2 regions of the Metabacillus sp. SLBN-84 genome follow, and region 2 is predicted to be linked to the other one. Evidence: predicted binding sites of a transcription regulator. Region 2 holds the regulator's gene; the other holds the start of a gene.
The links. The regulator LexA, encoded in region 2, represses DNA repair genes until DNA is damaged. The targets are predictions, from matches to a motif close to CGAACATATGTTCG.

Region 1 (10,988 bases), 1.7 Mb from region 2:
CCCATGAGAGCAAGAAAAGTCCAATTGTGATGCGGACCAGGCCATTAACGATGCCGATGTTTGGTTTCATAAAGATCAGACTCCTTTTTTGGTAATTAGTGTCTAGTTCCATCGCTCAACTCCTCTGTCAGAACGGAATCGTCGGCAAATGCAAAAAGCGCCTTTTCCGCCGCTTCCTTATCTGACTCCCGGAGCTAAACGAGCGATTCCTCTTTTCTTAATTACTGCGTTAATAAATTGAATATGTTACCATAATGAAAAGACCTTCAGGGAGGTGCTGTCATGCCAAAGCCAAATGCTCCGTGGAAGATACGGGAGATCAGAGGCCATATTGATGCAGCTTCCGGACAGAAGCAGCCGGATCTTTTGCTGAAAAATGGTACCTATCTGAACTCTTACTTAAAGAGATGGGTGAAGGCCCATATTTGGATTAAAGATGACCGGATTGTTTATATAGGAAACAATCTGCCTGCTTCCGCAAAAGAAACAGCGGAATGTGAAGGGCTGTTTATTGTACCCGGCTATATTGAGCCGCATGCACACCCGTTTCAACTTTATAATCCCCTTTCTTTCGGAGAGTATGTGTCGCAGTTCGGCACAACAAGCATGATCTGTGATAATTTATTTCTGCTTTTTCAGTCCGATAAAAAGAAAGCGTTTTCTTTTGTGGAGGAAATCAATCGCCGCCAAGTTCAGTATTACTGGTGGGCACGGTTTGACCTGCAAACGGAAGTACCGGATGAAACCGATATTTTATCGCTGGATTTTATGAAAAAATGGATGGATTCTGAATATGTTATTCAAGGCGGTGAATTAACCGGCTGGCCTAAGCTGTTGCAGGATGATGATCTCATGCTGTCTTGGATGGAGGAGATAAAAGGAAAGGGAAAGCGAATAGAGGGGCATTTTCCGGGTGCTTCTGCCGGTACGCTTACCAAAATGAAGCTTTTCGGTGCAGATAGTGACCACGAGGCGATGACAGGCGAAGATGTAGTTGAAAGGCTTTCTCTCGGCTATACGGTAGCCCTGCGCCATTCATCCATCAGGCCGGATCTGCCAGAGCTGCTTAAAGGCATCCGGGAGAAAGAAATCACTTCGTATGATCACTTCCTTTTTACAACAGACGGATCAACGCCGCATTTTTATAAGGACGGCATGATGGACAGTCTGATAAAAATGGCGATGGAAAGCGGAATTCCTGCAATTGATGCCTACCATATGGCAAGCTTCAATGCCGCCCGTTATTACAGGATGGAAGAAGTGACGGGGGCGGTCGCGCCTGGAAGAATGGCCAATCTGAATATCCTTTCAGCGATTGAACAGCCGCTTCCTGTCAGTGTGCTGGCAAAAGGAAAGTGGCTTAAAAAAGCTGGAGCAGCAGCTGAGTTTCCTCCTTATGACTGGAAACAGACAGAACTTGAACCTCTGCAGCTGAATTGGTCTCTCTCCCTTGATGATCTGCAATTTTCAATGGCTATGGGCCTGAAGATGAAAAATGACGTAATCATCGAGCCATACAGGATCACGGCTGATCATTCCTTGGATGAGCTCAGTGACAGCCACGATGAATGCTTTCTCGCTCTCATTGATAAAAGAGGGAAATGGAGAATCAACACCATGCTGAAAGGATTTGCCTCAAGTCTCGGGGGACTTGCAAGCTCATACTCAACAACAGGTGACATTATTCTCATCGGAAAAAGCAAGCACGATATAATTACTGCTTTTCAGAGGATGAAGGAGCTTGGCGGAGGGATTGTTCTAGCGGAAAAAGGAGACGTTCTGCACGAAATTCCGCTTGGAATATGCGGCGGAGCATCTTTGCAGCCGTTTGAAGAAGTGGTTCAGCAGGAAGAGACGTTCAGAAGGCTTTTGGCGGAAAGAGGCTATCTGTTCGGGGACCCCGTTTACTCCCTGTTTTTCCTCTTATCGACTCATTTGCCTTATATCAGAATAACGCCAGCGGGGATCTATGATGTGCTCAAAAAAATAATACTCTTTCCGCCGATAATGCGTTAAAATATAAAAGGAAGCAAAAGGAGTCAAACTTACGTGAAAACCATCAAGAAGAACGTACAGCGGCTGTTAGCGGCAGTTATGCTGCTCGCATTGTGCACAGCATGCGTTAAAGAAGAGAACAGTGTTCCAAATCCAAGCGTGAAAAAGCAGGAACCATCAGCTCCTGCTGAAGAAGTAAGCAGCTATCCTCTGACGGGTTTTCCTTCAGAGAACATGGGAAACCGTGCTTTTGCCGTGATGATCAACAATCACCCTGCAGCCCGGCCGCAGTCAGGACTCCATAAAGCGGACATTGTCTATGAAGTGCTTGCAGAAGGCAGCATCACAAGGTTTTTAGCCATCTATCAAAGCGAGCTTCCGGAGATGATCGGTCCGGTCCGGAGTGCAAGAGAATATTATGTTGATCTTGCCGACGGCTACAATGCTTTATTCATAAGCCACGGATGGAGCCCTCAGGCGCGCGAACTGCTTGAAGACGGAAACCATGACTTCTTAAACGGTATGTTTTACGACGGCACGCTTTTTGAAAGGGCAGATTTCAGGAAAGCCCCGCACAATTCTTATATCTCATCCGAAAATATAAAAAAAGGTGCAGAGCTGAATAAAGCGGATCTTTCGCAGAGGCCGGACCCGCTGCCGTTTATGAAAACGGCGGGAGGAAAGAAACTTCAGGGGAAATCCGCAGCTGAGGCCGTCATCCGCTACGATAAATCTGACACTTTTGAATCGCAGTTTATTTATGACAAACAATCACAGACCTATTTCAGATATAGCACCGAACAGACTAAAGATCTTCAATCAGATGAAGCTGTAGCACCCAGTAATGTACTTATTGCTGAAATGACTCACGAAATTATGGATAAACAAGGAAGAAGGTCCATTAACCTTACGGAGGGCGGCAAAGCAATCCTCCTTCAGCATGGCGTCAGCCGCGAGGTAGAATGGCGCAATGCGGACGGAAGGATCCTTCCGTATCTGAACGGAGAGCAGGTGGAGCTTGTTCCGGGGAAAACATGGATCAGCATCGTGCCCCATCTCAATCAAGTGACCCTCCACTAAATCTTTTAAAAAGGAGAATCAACATGCAAATCGAAAAATTACGGGGAAAAGAACTTGACCAATTATTTGAATCTGTCCTCTCACTTAAAAATCTGGATGAATGCTATCGATTTTTCGATGATCTCTGCACAGTAAACGAAATTCAGTCACTAGCCCAGCGTCTGGAAGTGGCGCGCATGCTCCGCGAAGGCTTTACTTATCATAAAATTGAAACAGAGACAGGCGCAAGCACAGCAACGATCTCGCGTGTTAAACGCTGCCTGAACTACGGCAACGACGCCTATACGATGGCTCTTGAGCGCATCGGCGCACAGGAGCCGAAAGAATCTTAATAGCAAAAAGGCTGAACTTGTTCAGCCTTCAGAGTGTAGACAAAATGCCGCCGGATGGTCTCCATCCGGCGGCATTTTGTCATTTTTAGGGATTTACATACAGATACAAGCCTCATTATTAACTATTTTTATACAGCTTCAGCTGACTTCCATGTCCAGGAAGCCAACTTTTTCAAGTTCATGGCAGCAAAAGTAAGCATCGCCTGCATGGACAATTTTTTGAGTCCCCTCAAGGTTGTCCAGCGCATTCCATGCTTTTCTTTTGCATCCGCAAAGACACGTTCAATGGTTTCTTTGCGCTTAGCATAAATGATTTTGTTTTCCTCGGTGTGCCGCAGATGTTCGGCTCCCTCTAAATAATCTTGCCACAGATGTCTTTCAATCACCTTCTGATGGTTTTGACTCTGTGTACACTTGCTCAAGAAAGGACAGCCCTCGCAAACCCTCGGATTGGAAGCATACTGCCTGTATCCTTTTTTAGTTGTTGTTCGATAGGAGAGAACCTGGTCATTCGGGCATATGTAGCAATCAAAATGTTCATCGTACGCATAGTCATATTTCTTGAAGAATCCATCTTTCGTTTGTGGACGAGTATAAGGAAAAACAGGTCGAATTTCATTCGTTATGAGATAGTGAGCAAGAGCAGGATTCTTGTAAGCTGCATCCGCCGCAACGGCATAAGGTTTTGTATGAAACTTCATTACTTGAGACAGCAGAGACTCGAACACTGCACTGTCGTGCACGTTACCAGGCGTAACCATTGCCCCAACAATAAAGCCTCTTTCATCTGAAGCCGCATGGAACGAGTAAGCGAATTGTTTGGTTCTCTCATCCTTTACGTAATAGCCACTTTCCGGATCCGTTGTACTTTCTTTAATTTCTTTCTCTCCCGGCTCAAACTTATCTGGAGGAAAGGGCTTTTTTCCGTTTTCCTCACGGTCTTTATTAAGTTCCGTTTGAAGCCTTTCCTCGTAAGACTTTGTTTCTTTTCGTACAATCTTCTTCTGGTATTTCTTCTTATTGGCACTTGCCTTTACGTGAGTAGAATCAATAAAGACCTGTTCTCCCTTGACCAGATTTTGATTCACCGCTTCATTTAGAATGCGGTAAAAGATCTGCTCAAAAAGATCCGTATCTTTAAAACGTCTTTCATAATTCTTACCGAAGGTGGAGAAGTGAGGCACCTTGTCATGGAATCCAAAACCTAAAAACCATCGGTAAGCCAAATTCGTTTCAATCTCTTCAATCGTTCGTCTCATCGAGCGAATACCGAAAAGGTATTGAATGAATGTCATTTTAATCAAAATAACGGGATCAATACTTGGACGCCCTCGATCAGCTGAGTAGACGTTCTCCACTAATGGATAAATAAATGAAAAATCGAGAGCTTGTTCAATTTTACGAACCAAGTGATCTTCCGGCACCAATTGCTCAAGTGTAATCATCTCAAGTTGATCGCGATTCATTTGATTATTTTTTGACAGCATCCAAATCACCTCTGTTTTATTCTACTTCCATTATAAAAAAAAACTGTCGACAAGTCCCCCTAAAAGGGGGATTTGTCGACAGTCTGAAGGCTGAACTTGTTCAGCCTTTTTATTTTGGATTACTTCATATGAAGTTTATTCTAATTACTTAGGCGGCTCTTCAAACCATCCATTTTCAATCATCAGCTTAATTCCTTCATTTGCATAAAAGTAAATATCCTTTCCAATCAAAGCTGTTTTCAGCGAAATGTCGCTGCGCAGACTGAAAATGGTCCCGAAACTGCTGCCGACGAGGCCGAATCCGTTCAGCAGGTAAACGCAGAACATCATCAGTTTTTCCGAAAACGGCGCAACGGCAGAGGAGGTCACGGTGCCGCCTGCTCCTGCTGAGAACTGCACATTGCTCTCCAGAAGCAGTTTTTCGAAGGTTTCAATTTGTTTTTTTGCAAGCTTTCTTCCTTTTAAAAAGTAGTCCTTAATCTCTGGAGTTGCTGAGCACTGCGCAAATCCTGTAACCAGAAGCATGCCGATATTGTTCGTTTCGATGCCGTGATGAAGATTTCCGATTTCAATGTCGTTCAGTGCGCGGCTGTCTTTGAAAAACGGAAAGCCGTCAAGATACGATTCATCTTTAATAAACTCAGCCGTTTTTGGCTTTTCCACCAAAGGCGGGAGGGTTAAAATCCCATTCTCCAAAAGATAATGTGTGGAAAGCTTGTAAACTTTTTGTGTAATTGTCGTAAGTCCTTCATAAATAGACATTACGTCATCGCGGTACGCCATGTTCATATTAAGGGTGTACATCCCCATGCTGACTTCTTTTAAAATGCGGAGAAACATAATGTCAAATCCGTTATCAAATAGCTTTGGGGCCTGCAGGTTTACATCTGTCGCCGTAAATCCCCGTGGAATTGCCACACCTTCCTGCTCAAAAATATCTTTCATTTTGATAACGTAAATACTCAGCTCCTGCCAGAGGCCGCCCATAATATTTTTGGCCTGCTGGTCATCTGATTTTTCCATGAAGTATTCCAATATGCGCAAAATCATTGTTTTTTCCTGGTATGTAAGCCACAGCGTCCCTATTTCGGACGAACTGAGCGGATAATTATTCTTCAAGTTCCATCCCTCCATAGAATTAGTTTCTTCATTGGAAGACAGAATTATGAACATATGAGGCAAAACGTAATCAGATTGTCAAAACCTTCATAGCACCTGTGCGTTTTTTGCAGGGCATTAATTTGATATAATGTTTGAATGGAACCTGATTGTTAGGAGGAACGGCTATGTATGATGTGAGCGAGTGGAAGCATGTATTCAAACTCGATCCCGATAAAGAAATAAGCGACGAGGCACTCGAGAGAATATGTGAGTCAGGAACAGACGCCATCATTGTCGGGGGAAGCGACAATGTGACGATGGATAATGTGTTAAACTTAATGTCCCGAATTAGAAGATACCTTGTGCCGTGTGTGCTAGAAGTATCAGAGATTGAGTCGATCATGCCCGGATTTGATTTGTATTTCATTCCGTCTGTCATGAACAGCAGAGATGCAAAGTGGGTTATGGGGCTGCATCATGAGGCGGTTAAAGAATATGGAGATCTTATGAACTGGGATGAGCTCCTCGTGGAAGGGTATTGCATTCTGAACGGGGACTGCAAAGCAGCCAGACTCACAGATGCAAGAACTGAATTGACTGCTGATGATGTGGTCTCATATGCCAGACTGGCTGAAAACATGTTTCACATGCCGATTTTCTATCTGGAGTACAGCGGAACTTATGGCGATGTGAATGTTGTGGAAGCGGCAGGCAAAGTGCTTTCTGAAACAAAGCTGTTTTACGGAGGCGGTATAAAGACGCCTGAACAGGCAGCTGAAATGGCCGAGCATGCCGATACAGTTGTTGTCGGCAACATTATTTATGAGAACCTGGAAGCTGCAATGAAAACGGTAAAAGCAGTAAAACCATAATTGCATAACACGCAGGTGTTGAGATAAAATAAGAACATATGTTTGATATAAGGTGGTGTCCGGAACGTGCAATTTTTAACAGATCAATTATTAAATGGCTTGAATGACATGCAAAAGGAAGCGGTCAAGGCAACGGATGGACCGCTCTTAATCATGGCAGGCGCAGGGAGCGGAAAGACAAGCGTTCTCACAAGAAGAATCGCGTACCTGATGGTTGAAAAGGGAGTCGCTCCGTGGAATATCCTTGCGATTACTTTTACAAATAAAGCGGCAAGGGAAATGAAGGAGCGCATCGGAAAGCTGCTTGGACCCGGAGCAGATGATATCTGGATTTCTACCTTCCACTCGATGTGTGTAAGAATTTTAAGGCGTGACATCGACCGGATCGGCATCAGCAGAAACTTCTCGATTCTGGATACGACAGATCAGCTGTCCGTTATTAAGCAGATCTTGAAAGACCGGAATATTGACCCGAAGAAATTTGATCCCCGCAGCCTTCTTGGAAGCATCAGCAGTGCGAAGAATGAACTGATCACTCCCGAGGAATTTGAAAAAACAGCAGGCGGCATGTATGAGCAGGTTGCAAGCGATGTATACAAGGACTATCAGAAAAAACTGCTGAAAAACCAGTCGCTTGATTTTGATGACTTGATTATGACAACGATTCAGCTGTTTCAGCGTGTGCCTGAAGTACTTGAATTTTACCAGCGCAAATTTCAGTATATTCACGTGGATGAGTACCAGGATACGAACAGAGCGCAATATCTTCTCGTTAAAATGCTTGCATCGCGCTTTCAGAATCTGTGCGTAGTCGGAGACTCTGACCAGTCGATTTACCGCTGGCGCGGAGCAGATATTGCGAATATCCTCTCTTTTGAAAAAGATTATCCGTCTGCCAGTGTGATTCTGCTTGAGCAGAACTACCGCTCGACACAGCGCATTCTTGAAGCGGCAAACGGCGTGATCAAAAACAACATGAACCGCAAGGCGAAAAATCTCTGGACAGAAAACGATGAAGGACAGAAAATCAGCTACTACCGCGCGGACAGCGAGTCGGCGGAAGGACAGTTTGTGGCGGGCAAAATCAATCAGCTTGTCTCCACTCAGGGAAGAAAGCTTTCAGACTTTGCGATTCTTTACAGAACGAACGCCCAGTCCCGTGTCATCGAGGAAATTCTGCTGAAGTCGAACATCAATTACACGATTGTCGGCGGCATCAAGTTCTATGACAGAAAAGAGATTAAAGATATCCTAGCTTACATGAGACTGATTGCCAACCCGGACGATGACATCAGTCTGGCACGCGTCATAAACGTGCCGAAACGCGGTGTTGGAGCGACTTCCGTTGACCGGATTGCCCAGTATGCAGCAGACAATGATCTGTCCCTCTTCGGGGCGATTGAACAGATTGAGTTTGCCGGCGTCAGTGCACGTGTAGTAAGTGCCATGGTTGATTTCCGTGAACTGATCCGGAACATGGCCAATATGCAGGACTACCTGTCTGTCACGGAGCTTGCAGAAGAAGTGATTGAGAAAACAGGCTACCGCGAGATGCTGAAAACGGAGAAAACGATCGAAGCGCAAAGCCGCCTTGAGAATATCGACGAGTTCCTGTCTGTTACGCAGAACTTTGAAAAGAACAGTGAGGATAAGAGCCTTGTTGCCTTCCTGACCGATCTTGCTTTAGTGGCGGATATTGATAAATTAGATGATGATGAGGAAGCCTCTAAAGAAGCGGTCGTGTTAATGACCCTTCATTCTGCCAAGGGCCTTGAGTTCCCGGTTGTCTTTCTGATGGGCGTTGAAGAAGGCGTCTTCCCTCACAGCCGTTCTCTTATGGAAGAAGCGGAAATGGAAGAGGAGCGCCGCCTTGCCTATGTAGGCATTACCCGTGCAGAAAAAGAGCTGTTTATTACAAATGCGAAAATGAGGACTCTCTTCGGCCGGACGAGCATGAACCCCGAATCAAGATTTATATCTGAAATTCCGTCTGCACTGATTGAAAATCTGAATGAAGTGAAAAAGAGCCCTTCGCCATTTGGTGCAAAAGCACGGCCTGAACGGAGACCTGCCGTTACAAGACCGATTGCAGCCTCTACAGGCGGAGATGAAATCGCCTGGAGCGTCGGCAGCAAGGCAGAACATAAAAAATGGGGCATCGGCACCGTTGTCAGCGTAAAAGGCGAAGGAGAGGGCAAGGAGCTTGATATTGCATTCCCAAGCCCTGTCGGCATCAAACGCCTGCTTGCTAAATTTGCTCCTATTAAAAAAGTACAGTAGTGAAAGGATTGGACCAAGGGATGGATATGAATACAGCCAAACAGCGTGCAGAAACCCTGCATGACTTATTAAACAAGTACAACTATGAATATCACGTGCTGGATAAACCGACTGTTCCGGATTCTGAATACGATCAGCTTTTGCATGAGCTGATTGACATTGAAGAACGTTTCCCTGAACTCAAGACTCCGGATTCCCCGACTCAGCGGGTTGGCGGCGAGATTCTTGAAGGCTTTAAAAAGGTTCAGCATCAGACACCTATGCTCAGTCTCGGAAATGCGTTCAATGAGCAGGATCTCCGCGATTTTGACCGCCGTGTGAGGCAGGCAGTCGGTGATGATGTTCACTATATGGTTGAGCTTAAAATTGACGGTCTGGCTGTTTCCCTTACTTATGAAAATGGAGCATTCGTGCGCGGTGCAACACGGGGGGACGGTACGACCGGCGAAGATATTACCGAAAACCTGAAAACCCATCCGGTCCATTCCGCTGAAGCTTAAGAAAAACCTTTCCATCGAGGTGCGCGGCGAAGCCTATATGCCGAAATCCTCTTTTGAAAAATTAAACGAAGTGAAAATACAGCTCGAGGAAGAGCCGTTTGCCAACCCGCGAAATGCCGCGGCAGGCTCTCTCCGCCAGCTGGATCCTAAAATTGCAGCGAAACGAAATCTGAATATTTTCGTCTATAGTATTGCAGACCTCGGGGAAGAAACAGGCGCCAAAACCCAGAGTGCTGGCCTTGATGCGCTTGAAGAACTTGGTTTTAAGACCAATACCGAACGCCGGAGATGCGAATCAATTGATGAAGTCATCGAGCTGATTGCAGCCCATCAGGAAAAACGGACAAGTCTGCCGTATGAGATCGACGGGATTGTCATAAAAGTGGACTCCATTGAACAGCAGAAAGCTCTCGGATTTACGGCAAAAAGCCCGCGCTGGGCGATTGCGTACAAGTTTCCTGCCGAGGAAGTCATGACAAAGCTGCTTGATATTGAACTCAATGTGGGACGAACGGGCGTGGTGACGCCGACTGCGATTCTTGAGCCGGTCCGTGTTGCCGGCACGACAGTCAAACGTGCATCCCTGCACAATGAAGACCTGATCCGTGAAAAAGACATTCGCCTTGGCGACTATGTCATTGTGAAAAAAGCGGGGGACATTATTCCGGAAGTCGTAAACGTCCTGCCTGAGCACAGAACTGGGGACGAAACGGAATTTACTATGCCGACCCACTGTCCTGAGTGCGAAAGTGAGCTAGTGCGGATTGAAGGGGAGGTCGCACTCCGCTGCATCAATCCAAAATGTCCGGCTCAAATCCGCGAAGGACTTATTCACTTCGTCTCCCGAAACGCAATGAATATTGACGGTCTTGGAGAACGCGTCATTGCCCAGCTTTTCAAGGAAAACCTGATTGAAGATGTAGCGGATCTTTACCGCCTACAGAGAGAACAGCTTCTGGAGCTTGAGCGGATGGGCGAAAAATCAGCGGACAACCTTCTGCAGGCAATTGAAAACTCCAAAAAGAATTCCCTTGAGAGACTTCTGTTCGGGCTTGGCATCCGCTTTATCGGGGCAAAGGCAGCAAAGACGCTTGCGCAGCATTTTGAGACGATGGACCGGTTGCAATCTGCCTCAAGGGATGAGATTATTGCAGTTGATGAAATCGGGGACAAAATGGCGGACGCCGTTGTTACTTATTTTGACCAGGAAGAAATGAATGAACTGATTTCAGAGCTCAAATCCTGCGGCGTGAATATGTCATATCTCGGTCCAAAGCTTGTGAGGCCAGAAGAATCCGACTCGTTCTTTGCCGGAAAAACAGTTGTGCTGACAGGGAAGCT
Region 2 (10,988 bases):
CAAATCCCGGACGATTCCGCCGCCGCTTCCTGTGAGTACAGCAGCCACAACAACCGCACTGATCGGATGATTCATCTCTGCAGCATACAGCGCTCCTTGAATAGCGAATGCCGAAAGTCCGATCGCATCGGTGAAATTTCCCCACTTCTGCCAGTGTTTAAGCAGGTTATTGGGGAATAAAAAGACGGTCGTCATGGCAACAAGCGCTATTTGAAAGAGCGTCCCCTGTTCCCATAAAGCCGAAACCGGCACGCCAATGAGAAGATTTCTGATGGCTCCTCCTCCAAATGCAGTGACAATGCCAAGAATATACACCCCGAGAATATCATATTCCTCTTCCATCGCAACAATGGCGCCGCTCACTGCAAAAGCAATCGTGCCGATGATGCTTAATACTTCCCACGTCATATATGTATCCCCTTTTTCGCAAATGTCAACTATCATCAATTTCAATTACAGGGCTGCGGGAAAGCAGCCGTCTTGATTTTATATGCGTATCCGGTTTAATGCAATCCTTTTCTTTTAAAGTAGTCTTCGAAAGGTTCCTATGTGCGTAAAATCGTAAAGCATTAGTGGATTCTTTGTTTTTTTGGTATGATAAAGAAGCAAAATTATGAGTAAAAGGATGATACCCGTTTGAAAGAGACAATGAATACCGGGAGTGAAAAAGTCATTCTGGTCGGATGCCAGCTACCGAAGACAGAAGATGAAGCGTTCAGTTATACAATGAGCGAGCTTGCCTCCCTTACTAAAACAGCGAATGGAGAAGTGCTCGTCCAGCTGTCGCAGAAGAGAGAGCGCATCCACCCGGCAACATACATAGGAAAAGGCAAAGTTGAAGAACTGCTGGCTCTTTCAGAAGAGCTTGCGCCCGACTTAATTATATTTAATGATGAGCTTTCTCCAAGTCAGCAGCGGAATCTGTCGGCTGCCCTTGATGTGAAAATTATAGACCGCACACAGCTGATTCTTGATATATTTGCGACGCGTGCAAAATCAAAAGAAGGCAAGCTTCAGGTGGAGCTTGCGCAGCTTCAGTATCTTTTGCCGAGGCTGAGCGGACAGGGAATCAATCTTTCAAGACAGGGCGGCGGAATCGGCACGAGGGGACCGGGCGAAACGCAGCTTGAAACAGACCGAAGACATATTAGAACTCGCATACATGAAATTAAGCTGCAGCTTGCTGCAATCGTCAGCCACCGGAACCGCTATCGTGAAAGGAGAAAGAAAAATCAGGCTTTCCAGGTAGCTCTGGTCGGCTACACCAACGCCGGGAAATCGACATTGTTTAACCGGATTACAGACGCTGGCACATTTGAAGAAGACCTGCTTTTTGCCACACTTGATCCAATGACTAGGAAGATGACACTGCCATCTGGCTATCAGGCTCTTTTAACAGATACGGTAGGGTTCATACAGGATCTGCCGACAACGCTAGTTGCAGCTTTCCGCTCTACACTTGAAGAAGTGAAAGAGGCGGATTTGATTCTGCATGTTGTGGACAGTTCAAATGAAGATTACGTCAATCATGAAAAAACGGTCTATAAACTGCTTGAAGAACTGAAGGTCACGACGATTCCGGTCTTAACGTTATATAACAAGCAAGATAAGCAGTCGCAAGGCTTTGTTCCTTCCCCAAAAGGCGAGCATGTGCTGATCAGCGCCTTTTCAGATGCGGATATTGCAAAACTGAAACAGAAGATTCAGTCGTTTTCGATGGAGCTGATGGAAGAATACAGCATTGATGTGCCTGCTTCAGAAGGCAAGCTTCTGGCTTTATTGAAAACAGAAACAATGGTAGGGCATTTTGCCTTTAATGAAGAAGAAAATCATTATGAAATACAGGGACACTTCCTGCCGGGGCATGCAGCTTCCGGCCAGATAGAGATGTATAAGAGAAAGGGAAACAAACATGTTTAACCAATTGAAGTACGGCGATAAGCTTGCGCAGCTAGCTGCACAGGCAGAAGAAAAAATTAGAGATACCCACAAAAAAATTGATGAACGAATGGAAATGAACCAGTTTCGGGTTCTTCAAAGCTACAGAGACCATAGAGTAAGCGACTCTCATTTTATCCCGACCACAGGATATGGGTATGATGATCATGGACGGGATACGCTGGAACAGATTTATGCGGATGTTTTCGGCGGGGAGTCAGGGCTTGTAAGGCCACAGATCATTTCAGGCACCCATGCCATTTCCATTGCCCTGTTCGGAGTGCTGCGTCCATTTGATGAACTTCTATATATAACGGGAAAGCCTTATGATACCCTTGAAGAGATTGTAGGCATCAGAGGCAGCGGCACCGGTTCACTCAGCGAATTCAAAATCGGTTACCGGGCAGTTGAACTGAAAGAAGATGGCGGCATAGATTATGATGCCGTCGGTGCTGCCATTACAGAAAAGACAAAGATGATCGGCATTCAGCGCTCTAAAGGATATGCCACAAGGCCTTCTTATACCCTTGCAGAAATCAAGCAGATGATTGACTTTGTCAAATCCATTAAGCCTGATGTTGTCGTTTTCGTGGACAATTGCTACGGTGAATTTGTTGAAGAACTTGAACCTTGTCACGTTGGTGCTGACCTTATGGCAGGTTCGCTTATTAAAAATCCGGGCGGCGGACTTGCGAAAACAGGCGGTTATATCGTTGGGCGCAAGGATCTTGTGGAAGCATGCTCCTACCGGATGACATCACCGGGAATCGGGGCTGAGGCAGGTGCGTCCCTTTACAGTCTTCAGGAAATGTATCAGGGATTTTTCCTTGCTCCGCACGTTGTTGCACAATCTTTAAAAGGTGCTGTGTTTACAGCAGCGATGCTTGAACTTGCAGGGCTTAAAACGAACCCGTCATGGGATGCAGTCCGCACAGACCTTATTCAGTCTGTCCAGTTTGAGCAGTCCGATTTAATGGTTGCGTTCTGCCAGGCCATTCAATATGCATCACCGGTCAATTCGCACGTGACGCCATATCCGAGCTATATGCCGGGATATGAGAACGATGTCATAATGGCTGCAGGTACATTCGTACAGGGAGCAAGCATCGAACTTTCGGCAGATGGTCCGCTGCGTCCCCCGTATACAGCGTATGTTCAGGGCGGATTAACGTATTCGCATGTGAAAATTGCCATCTGTTCTGCTCTTGATCATCTTCTGGATAAGAATTTAATTCGTCTGTAACCCAATATAAATACAAATGTCATTTTTCCTAACATAGTGTTGACACATTATATGACATGGAATATAATATGATTAAGTTAAGAAAAGGAGGGAATACAATGGGTGATACGATTCGACGCTCGATGCCCTTATTCCCGATCGGAATTGTCATGCAGCTGACAGAACTCTCTGCCAGACAAATTCGATATTATGAAGAAAACGGCTTGATTTTCCCTGCAAGAACAGAAGGGAACAGACGCCTATTTTCATTTAATGACGTAGATACGCTTCTTGAAATAAGAAGCCTTATCGAACAAGGCATTAACATGGCCGGCATCAAGCAGATTTTTTCTTCTAAGGATAAAAGCATGGAACGCGAGGAAGAAGGCCAGCCTAAAAAAGTGGAAAAACCGGATCTGACCGACGCTGAACTTAGAAAGCTTCTGAAAGCTGAACTGATGCAGGCCGGAAGGTTTCAGAGATCATCGCTCAGACAGGGTGACATGTCTAGATTTTTCCATTAATTAACGCAGCTTCACTTAAATTTTCACAATAAATATTACTTAGTATTGTTAGGAGAGGATTTTCACAATGGCAAAGTATTCGAGAGAAGATATTGTACGCTTAGTACAAGAAGAAAACGTAAAATACATCAGACTGCAGTTCACGGACATCCTTGGAACAATCAAAAACGTAGAAATTCCTGCAAGCCAGCTTGAAAAAGCACTTGACAACAAATGCATGTTTGACGGATCTTCAATTGAAGGATTTGTCCGCATCGAAGAATCTGACATGTATCTGTATCCTGATCTTGATACGTTTGTTATTTTCCCTTGGACATCTGAAAAAGGCAAAGTTGCACGTTTCATCTGCGACATCTACAGCCCGGACGGGACACCATTTGATGGAGATCCGCGCAACAACTTAAGACGCATGCTGAAAGAAATGGAAGACCTTGGATTCACTGACTTCAACCTTGGGCCTGAGCCTGAATTCTTCCTTTTCAAGCTTGACGAAAAAGGAGAACCTACTCTTGAGCTAAACGATCACGGCGGCTACTTCGACCTTGCTCCGACTGACCTTGGAGAAAACTGCAGACGCGACATCGTGCTTGAGCTTGAAGAAATGGGCTTTGAAATTGAAGCATCCCACCATGAGGTAGCTCCTGGCCAGCATGAAATTGACTTTAAATATGCAGGCGCTGTAAAAGCTTGTGATGATATCCAAACGTTTAAACTTGTGGTTAAAACAATTGCGCGCAAACACGGATTGCATGCTACATTCATGCCAAAGCCTCTGTTTGGAGTAAACGGATCTGGAATGCACATGAACCTCTCTCTTTTCAAAGACGGAGTGAACTCATTCTATGACAAAAACAGTGAACTTGAGCTGAGCGAAACAGCTAGACATTTCATCGCCGGCGTAATCAAGCATGCTCCAAACTTCACAGCTGTTACGAATCCGACAGTTAACTCATATAAGCGTCTGGTTCCTGGTTACGAGGCACCATGCTATGTTGCCTGGTCTGCACAAAACAGAAGCCCGCTTATCCGTATCCCTGCTTCACGCGGACTAAGCACACGCGTAGAAGTGCGCAGTGTTGACCCTTCTGCAAACCCGTACCTTGCAATGAGCGTATTGCTTGCTGCTGGTCTTGACGGCATTAAAAACAAACTTGCTGCTCCAAAACCGATTGACCGCAACATCTATGTCATGACGAAAGAAGAGCGCGTTGAGAATGGAATCGTTGATCTTCCTGCAACTCTTGCACAGGCTCTTGATCTTCTGAAAACAGACGAAGTGATCATCAACGCACTTGGCGAGCATTTGTTTGAGCATTTTGTAGAAGCGAAAGAAATTGAATGGGATATGTTCCGCACTCAAGTTCACCCATGGGAACGTGAGCAGTACATGTCTCAATACTAAGAATCACACTCAAAAACCTCAGCTGTTTGCTGAGGTTTTTTTGCATGTTTTTAGTCGATTCCGTCTGATTTTCTCTTCTGTAAATAATCCTTCAGCAGTCTCATAATAGCTATTGCGGCAAGCACTGAGCCAACTGCAATTCCTGATAAAGCAACCACCAGTGAGATGTATTCAAACACAGAGTAATCTGCAAGTTTGTTCCAGCTTATGCTGCCTTTCCAATCCTCAATAACAAGGTTCATGCCATAGATTCCGGAAATAACCGTATAAGTAGTAAGGATCAGCAGCAGGGAATTATGGCGTTTGCTGGCCAGCTTCTCCTGATTTTGATAAAGAGTGTCCATTGTATTATTTACTTCTTTATAGAGGGTCTCAATTTTAAACCGGTCTTTCATCATGACAGAAAGCTCCTGTCCTTCCGTTCTGCTGCTGATTTCTGAAAAAATATACTTAGCCGTGAAATTAGCAATCGAGCGAATCAGACCTTCCATTTTATCCTGTTTCCGGTCAATGTAGAGCTGTGAATAGCTGTATGAAAGTTTTAAAAGGACAATTTTATAGAAAAGATGCAGGATGAGATTGTAATAGAGCTGACCGACCATTTCTTCCGCGGTCACGTTCTCCTGACCCACATCATTCGTAATTTTAGTGAATGTATGATCACTCACAACGTGAAAACTGCCGGGGGACCACCTGTCGTAAATGTGATCTTGTATATACTGGCTGATATAAGCGGGATTGCTTGCGGACATATACGGTTTGCCATTTTGATCATAACCATTTATGTGCCCTGTGCGAAACAAGGTTTCAGGTGATATTTCTGCGTCCTTTTCTGTCAAAAGATAACTGCTGACAAACATTCTCTCATCAATAAAGTAGGGAAGGCTTCCAAGATAGGTTGACTGGCTGTTTTCACTCTTCTCTATATACGGGACAACAGAGGGGCACAGCTCTTCAAAGATAAAATCCTGAATCTTTTCATAAGTGCCCTGTCCTGAATGGAGAACAGTTCCTTTTTCTTCTGTAATAAACGGTTCAAGAACTCTGAAGTGATCCATAAAATCGAGTGCATCGCTCAGTATCAATGTTTTGCTGTCAGATGTAAGCTCCGTCCTGATTGTAATCATTCCAACAGAAAATGGGCAAATATACAGATCGATTGAGTGGATAGTGAAAGAATATTCATTTACAGCTGTACGAAGCGTGCATTTTGTGTCAAAGGATTTGGAGTATCTGTTAATAGCCTTATCCTTATGCTGATCTGGAAAGAGAATCTGTTCTATGTACGGCATAAAATAATGCTTCAGCCGTTTATGGGGAAGGCTCGTTTTCTCTCCGTAAAATTTGTTCTGCTGAGCGCTGCTGTTGATGCTGAAAAATTCAAATCCGCTTGCCTTAAGTTCATCAGTCAGCTGGGAGATGCAGTCCCTGTCCCATGAAAAAGGAAAAATAAACTGGGCATTTGCCCGCAGAATGGCCGGTTCTTTTGTCATAGGCACCCTCTCATCTTTTTTTCATTATTATGTTCCCCTGAGAGAAGACTGTAAAACAGGCAAATAAAAAAACTTTGCCTGTAAAAGCAAAGTTTTCAGTGTATGTTTCTATAAACTCCAACAACTTTTCCCAAGATAACGACATGTCTGAGAATGATCGGTTCAAGTGTAGAGTTCTCCGGCTGAAGACGCACATAATCTTTCTCTTTGAAAAAACGTTTGACAGTTGCCTCATCATCCTCTGTCATGGCAACAACGATATCCCCGTTGTTTGCAGTGTTCTGCTGCTTGACAATGACCATGTCCCCATCAAGAATGCCGGCTTCAATCATACTGTCTCCCATAATCTCAAGCATGAAGATCTGATCATCGGATGCGGCGAACGTATCTGGAAGAGGAAAATATTCCTCGACGTTTTCAATGGCTGTGATCGGGGAACCGGCTGTTACTTTCCCGATTACAGGAACGTTAATCACACTTGAACGCGGAATCATCGCTGTCTCGTCCTCTAATATTTCAATCGCTCTCGGCTTTGTCGGATCCCGTCTGATCAATCCTTTGCTTTCAAGCCTGGCAAGATGGCCGTGTACAGTGGAGCTGGAAGCAAGGCCCACTGCTTCGCCGATCTCGCGGACTGATGGCGGATATCCTTTCTTTTGTACTTCAAGTTTTATAAAAGTGAGGATATCCTGCTGCCTCTTTGAAAGTTTTGTCATTTTATCCACCTCGCGTCCTGTAATTTATGTTGATTATAGCATGTTTTTCCTGCACATACAAACATAAGTTCGAAAAACGGCGTTGACAGAAACGTTTGTTCGCATTATACTGAAAGTATCAAATATGCGAACAAACATTCTATTAAGGTGGGGATTGGGTTGAAAGGTTCATTATCTTACGTTATTTCTTTCTTTGCAGTTGTCATTGTAGCTGTCTTTGCATTATCATACACAGGTGAAAAAGAAAACCTTGATCATTATGTATCCATTGAAATAGCAGAAGGTGACAGCATCTGGAGCCTTGCAGATCAATATGAGGAGCATCACCGCATGTCCAAGACCGATTTCGTTGAATGGGTGCAGGATAAAAACGGACTGCCGACAGCTGTGATCAAGACAGGAGATTCTGTGGTTCTTCCTATTGATAAACAAACCTACCATGACGGGACACAGCTTGCATCAAGAAAATAGGGAAGTGAGAACACTGAACGCAATCATCTACTGCAGAGTCAGTACAAGAAAAGAAGAACAGGAGACATCACTCGCCAGGCAAAAAGAAGAACTTTTGGCCCTTTCAGCAGCGCACGGCATGAATGTGGCAAAGGTTATTGAGGAGCAGGCGAGCGGATATGAGGTTGAAAGAGAAGGTATTTTTGAAATATTTGACTGCATAAAGGAACAGAAAATTGACGCCATTGTTATTCAGGATGAGACGAGACTGGGGAGAGGCAACGCCCGCATCGCCCTTATTCATTTTTTCGCAAAAGAAGGCATTACGATATATACGGCCACGCAGAATGGAAAGCTTTTTTTGTCTGAAGCAGATTCCATGGTTCTGGAAATTGTAAGCATTGTTGAAGAATATCAGCGGAAGATCCATAATCTGAAAATTAAACGCGGCATGCAGCGGGCGGTTGAAAAAGGGTATAAACCTCAAAGGAATCTTACTAACAGAGATAAAGGGAGCGGCAGAGAGAAGAAGGAAGTGCCTGTCAGCGAAATTATCAGGCTTAAACAGAATAAACTGACATTCTCAGAGATTGCGGCTACCTTAAGAGGGTTTGGATACGAGGTTTCTAAAGCGACAGTACATAGAAGATATCAGGAGCACATGAAAGAGGAACAGGTCTAATCTGTTGTTTTTTGCCCCCATATTTAGTACGATAGCATAGTAAATCGTATTAGGTAAAGGAGCTGCAGTCATGCTGCCAAAAGAAAAGATGGCAAGAATCAATACCTTGTCCAGAAAATCAAAAACGTCCGGTCTTTCTCCGGAGGAAAAACAGGAACAGCAATCACTTAGACAGGAATATCTCAAGGCATTCCGAGGTTCTATGAAAAATACATTAAAAGGCGTTACAGTACTGGATCCGAACGGAAATGATGTAACACCTGAAAAATTAAAAGAAGAGCGCAGACGCGATCTTCATTAATCACCGGAATACGTCAATTTTTGATGTATTCCTTTTCATTTTGCACATAATACATTAGAATAGGTTCTTACACTTCTCATTTTTGCAATTCCATGCGAAATGGTTGTATGAATAGGCCAGTAAAGCTATGATAAAAAAGTAGAATGTTATTTCTGAAAGGATGATCAATTAATGTCACATTCAATTCAAGACTTATCAATTGCTACCATTCGAACACTGTCGATTGATGCGATTGAAAAAGCAAAATCAGGACATCCTGGAATGCCTATGGGGGCAGCTCCAATGGCGTATTCGCTCTGGACGCAATTTATGAATCACAATCCTAAAAATCCTGAATGGTTCAACCGCGACCGTTTTGTCTTATCTGCAGGTCACGGATCTATGCTGCTTTACAGCCTTCTTCATTTATCAGGCTATGACTTGACGATGGATGATCTTAAAGAATTCAGACAATGGGGAAGCAAAACACCGGGACACCCTGAATTCCGCCACACAGCAGGTGTAGATGCAACAACAGGTCCGCTTGGCCAGGGAATTGGGATGGCTGTCGGAATGGCTATGGCAGAACGTCATCTTGCACATACATATAACCAAGAGTCTTATCCGGTTGTCGATCACTACACATATGCAATCTGTGGAGACGGTGACCTGATGGAAGGAATCTCTTCTGAGGCAGCTTCACTTGCAGGGCATCTAAAGCTTGGCAAATTAGTTGTTCTTTACGATTCTAACGACATTTCTCTCGATGGAGATCTTGACCGCTCATTCTCTGAAAACGTGGAAGACCGTTTCAAAGCAATCGGCTGGCAGGTCATTCGTGTAGAAGACGGCAACAACCTTGAAGAAATCGCTAAAGCGATTGAAGCTGCTAAACAAGATGAAACTCATCCTACTCTGATTGAAGTGAAAACGACAATCGGCTACGGATCACCGAATATGTCAGGAAAATCAGATGTTCACGGCAAGCCGCTTGGAGCAGATGAGATCAAACTGACGAAAGAAGCATATGCATGGACATTCGAACAGGACTTCCACGTTCCTGACGAAGTGTATGCTCATTTCAAAGAATCAGCAGAACAGTTCGGTTCGAAAAAAGAACAAGAATGGAACGCTCTTTTTGATAGCTATAAAAAAGAATTCCCTGAGCTTGCAAAAGCTCTTGAAGCAGGAATTAAAGGCGAACTTCCTGAAAACTGGGATTCAGAAGTGCCAGTATATGAAGACGGCAAAGCACTTGCTTCCCGTGCTTCTTCCGGTGAAGTGTTAAACGGCCTTGCGAAAAATGTTCCATACATTTTCGGCGGATCAGCTGACCTTGCAGGTTCAAACAATACTTCTATTAAGGGAGCAGCAGATTTCACAGCTGAGGACTACAGCGGACGCAACATCTGGTTCGGTGTCCGTGAATTCGCAATGGGTGCTGCACTAAACGGCATGGCGCTGCATGGCGGTCTTCGAGTTTACGGCGGAACGTTCTTTGTATTCTCTGACTACCTGCGTCCGGCAATCCGTCTTGCTGCCTTAATGGGTCTTCCGGTAACGTACGTATTTACACATGACAGTATTGCTGTAGGAGAAGACGGCCCGACTCATGAGCCGATTGAACAGCTTCCTGCCTTGCGTGCAATGCCGAACCTGTCGGTCATCCGTCCGGCAGACGGCAATGAGACTGCTGCTGCATGGAGACTTGCCCTTCAATCTGAAACGGCACCGACAGCACTTGTTCTTACCCGTCAGAATCTAAAAACGATTAAAGGTACGTCTGAAACGGCATATGAAGGAGTTTCTAAAGGAGCTTATACGATTTCTCCAAGCAAAAAAGAAACGGCTGACGCACTTCTTTTAGCATCAGGCTCTGAAGTAGGACTTGCTATCGAAGCACAAGATGCTCTTCAAAAAGAAGGCATTGATGTTGCGGTTGTAAGCATGCCTTCATGGAACCGTTTTGAAAGCCAGTCAAAAGAGTACCGCGCATCCGTACTTCCAAAAACAGTGAAGAAGCGTCTTGCTATTGAGATGGCAGCTCCTCTGGGCTGGGAGCGATATACTGGAGATGAGGGTGACGTTCTTGGCATCAACCAGTTCGGGGCCTCAGCACCAGGTGAAAGAATTATGAAAGAGTTTGGCTTTACAGTTGAAAATGTAACGGCACGAGTAAAGGCACTATTAGAAAAATAAGCCTTATGAGAGAGAACGAATATCTTCGTTCTCTCTTTTTCGACAAAAAAAGTGAAGTTTTTCCTTTCATTTAGACAAAATT

Region 1: pcrA (DNA helicase PcrA) is a predicted target of LexA. The motif match lies at 6,899-6,912, and genes of this name have one in related genera.

What each region holds. Positions count from the first base shown of each region.
Region 1 covers NZ_JBRJIP010000001.1:3,969,608-3,980,595, reverse strand. Annotated here, with positions in the region: gene RKD52_RS20065 (YgaP family membrane protein) at 1-70, opposite strand, end outside; gene RKD52_RS20060 (adenine deaminase C-terminal domain-containing protein) at 283-2,016, shown strand; gene RKD52_RS20055 (DUF3048 domain-containing protein) at 2,050-3,075, shown strand; gene RKD52_RS20050 (YerC/YecD family TrpR-related protein) at 3,099-3,407, shown strand; gene RKD52_RS20045 (IS1182 family transposase) at 3,536-4,894, opposite strand; gene RKD52_RS20040 (DUF3231 family protein) at 5,039-6,013, opposite strand; gene RKD52_RS20035 (heptaprenylglyceryl phosphate synthase) at 6,181-6,867, shown strand; gene pcrA (DNA helicase PcrA) at 6,976-9,147, shown strand; partial or broken gene ligA (NAD-dependent DNA ligase LigA) at 9,168-10,988, shown strand, end outside.
Region 2 covers NZ_JBRJIP010000001.1:2,316,580-2,327,567, reverse strand. Annotated here, with positions in the region: gene RKD52_RS11935 (trimeric intracellular cation channel family protein) at 1-408, opposite strand, end outside; gene hflX (GTPase HflX) at 649-1,920, shown strand; gene RKD52_RS11925 (methionine gamma-lyase family protein) at 1,913-3,181, shown strand; gene RKD52_RS11920 (MerR family transcriptional regulator) at 3,280-3,684, shown strand; gene glnA (type I glutamate--ammonia ligase) at 3,752-5,086, shown strand; gene RKD52_RS11910 (hypothetical protein) at 5,137-6,579, opposite strand; gene lexA (transcriptional repressor LexA) at 6,675-7,295, opposite strand; gene yneA (cell division suppressor protein YneA) at 7,455-7,766, shown strand; gene RKD52_RS11895 (YneB family resolvase-like protein) at 7,780-8,427, shown strand; gene RKD52_RS11890 (DUF896 domain-containing protein) at 8,498-8,728, shown strand; gene tkt (transketolase) at 8,900-10,906, shown strand.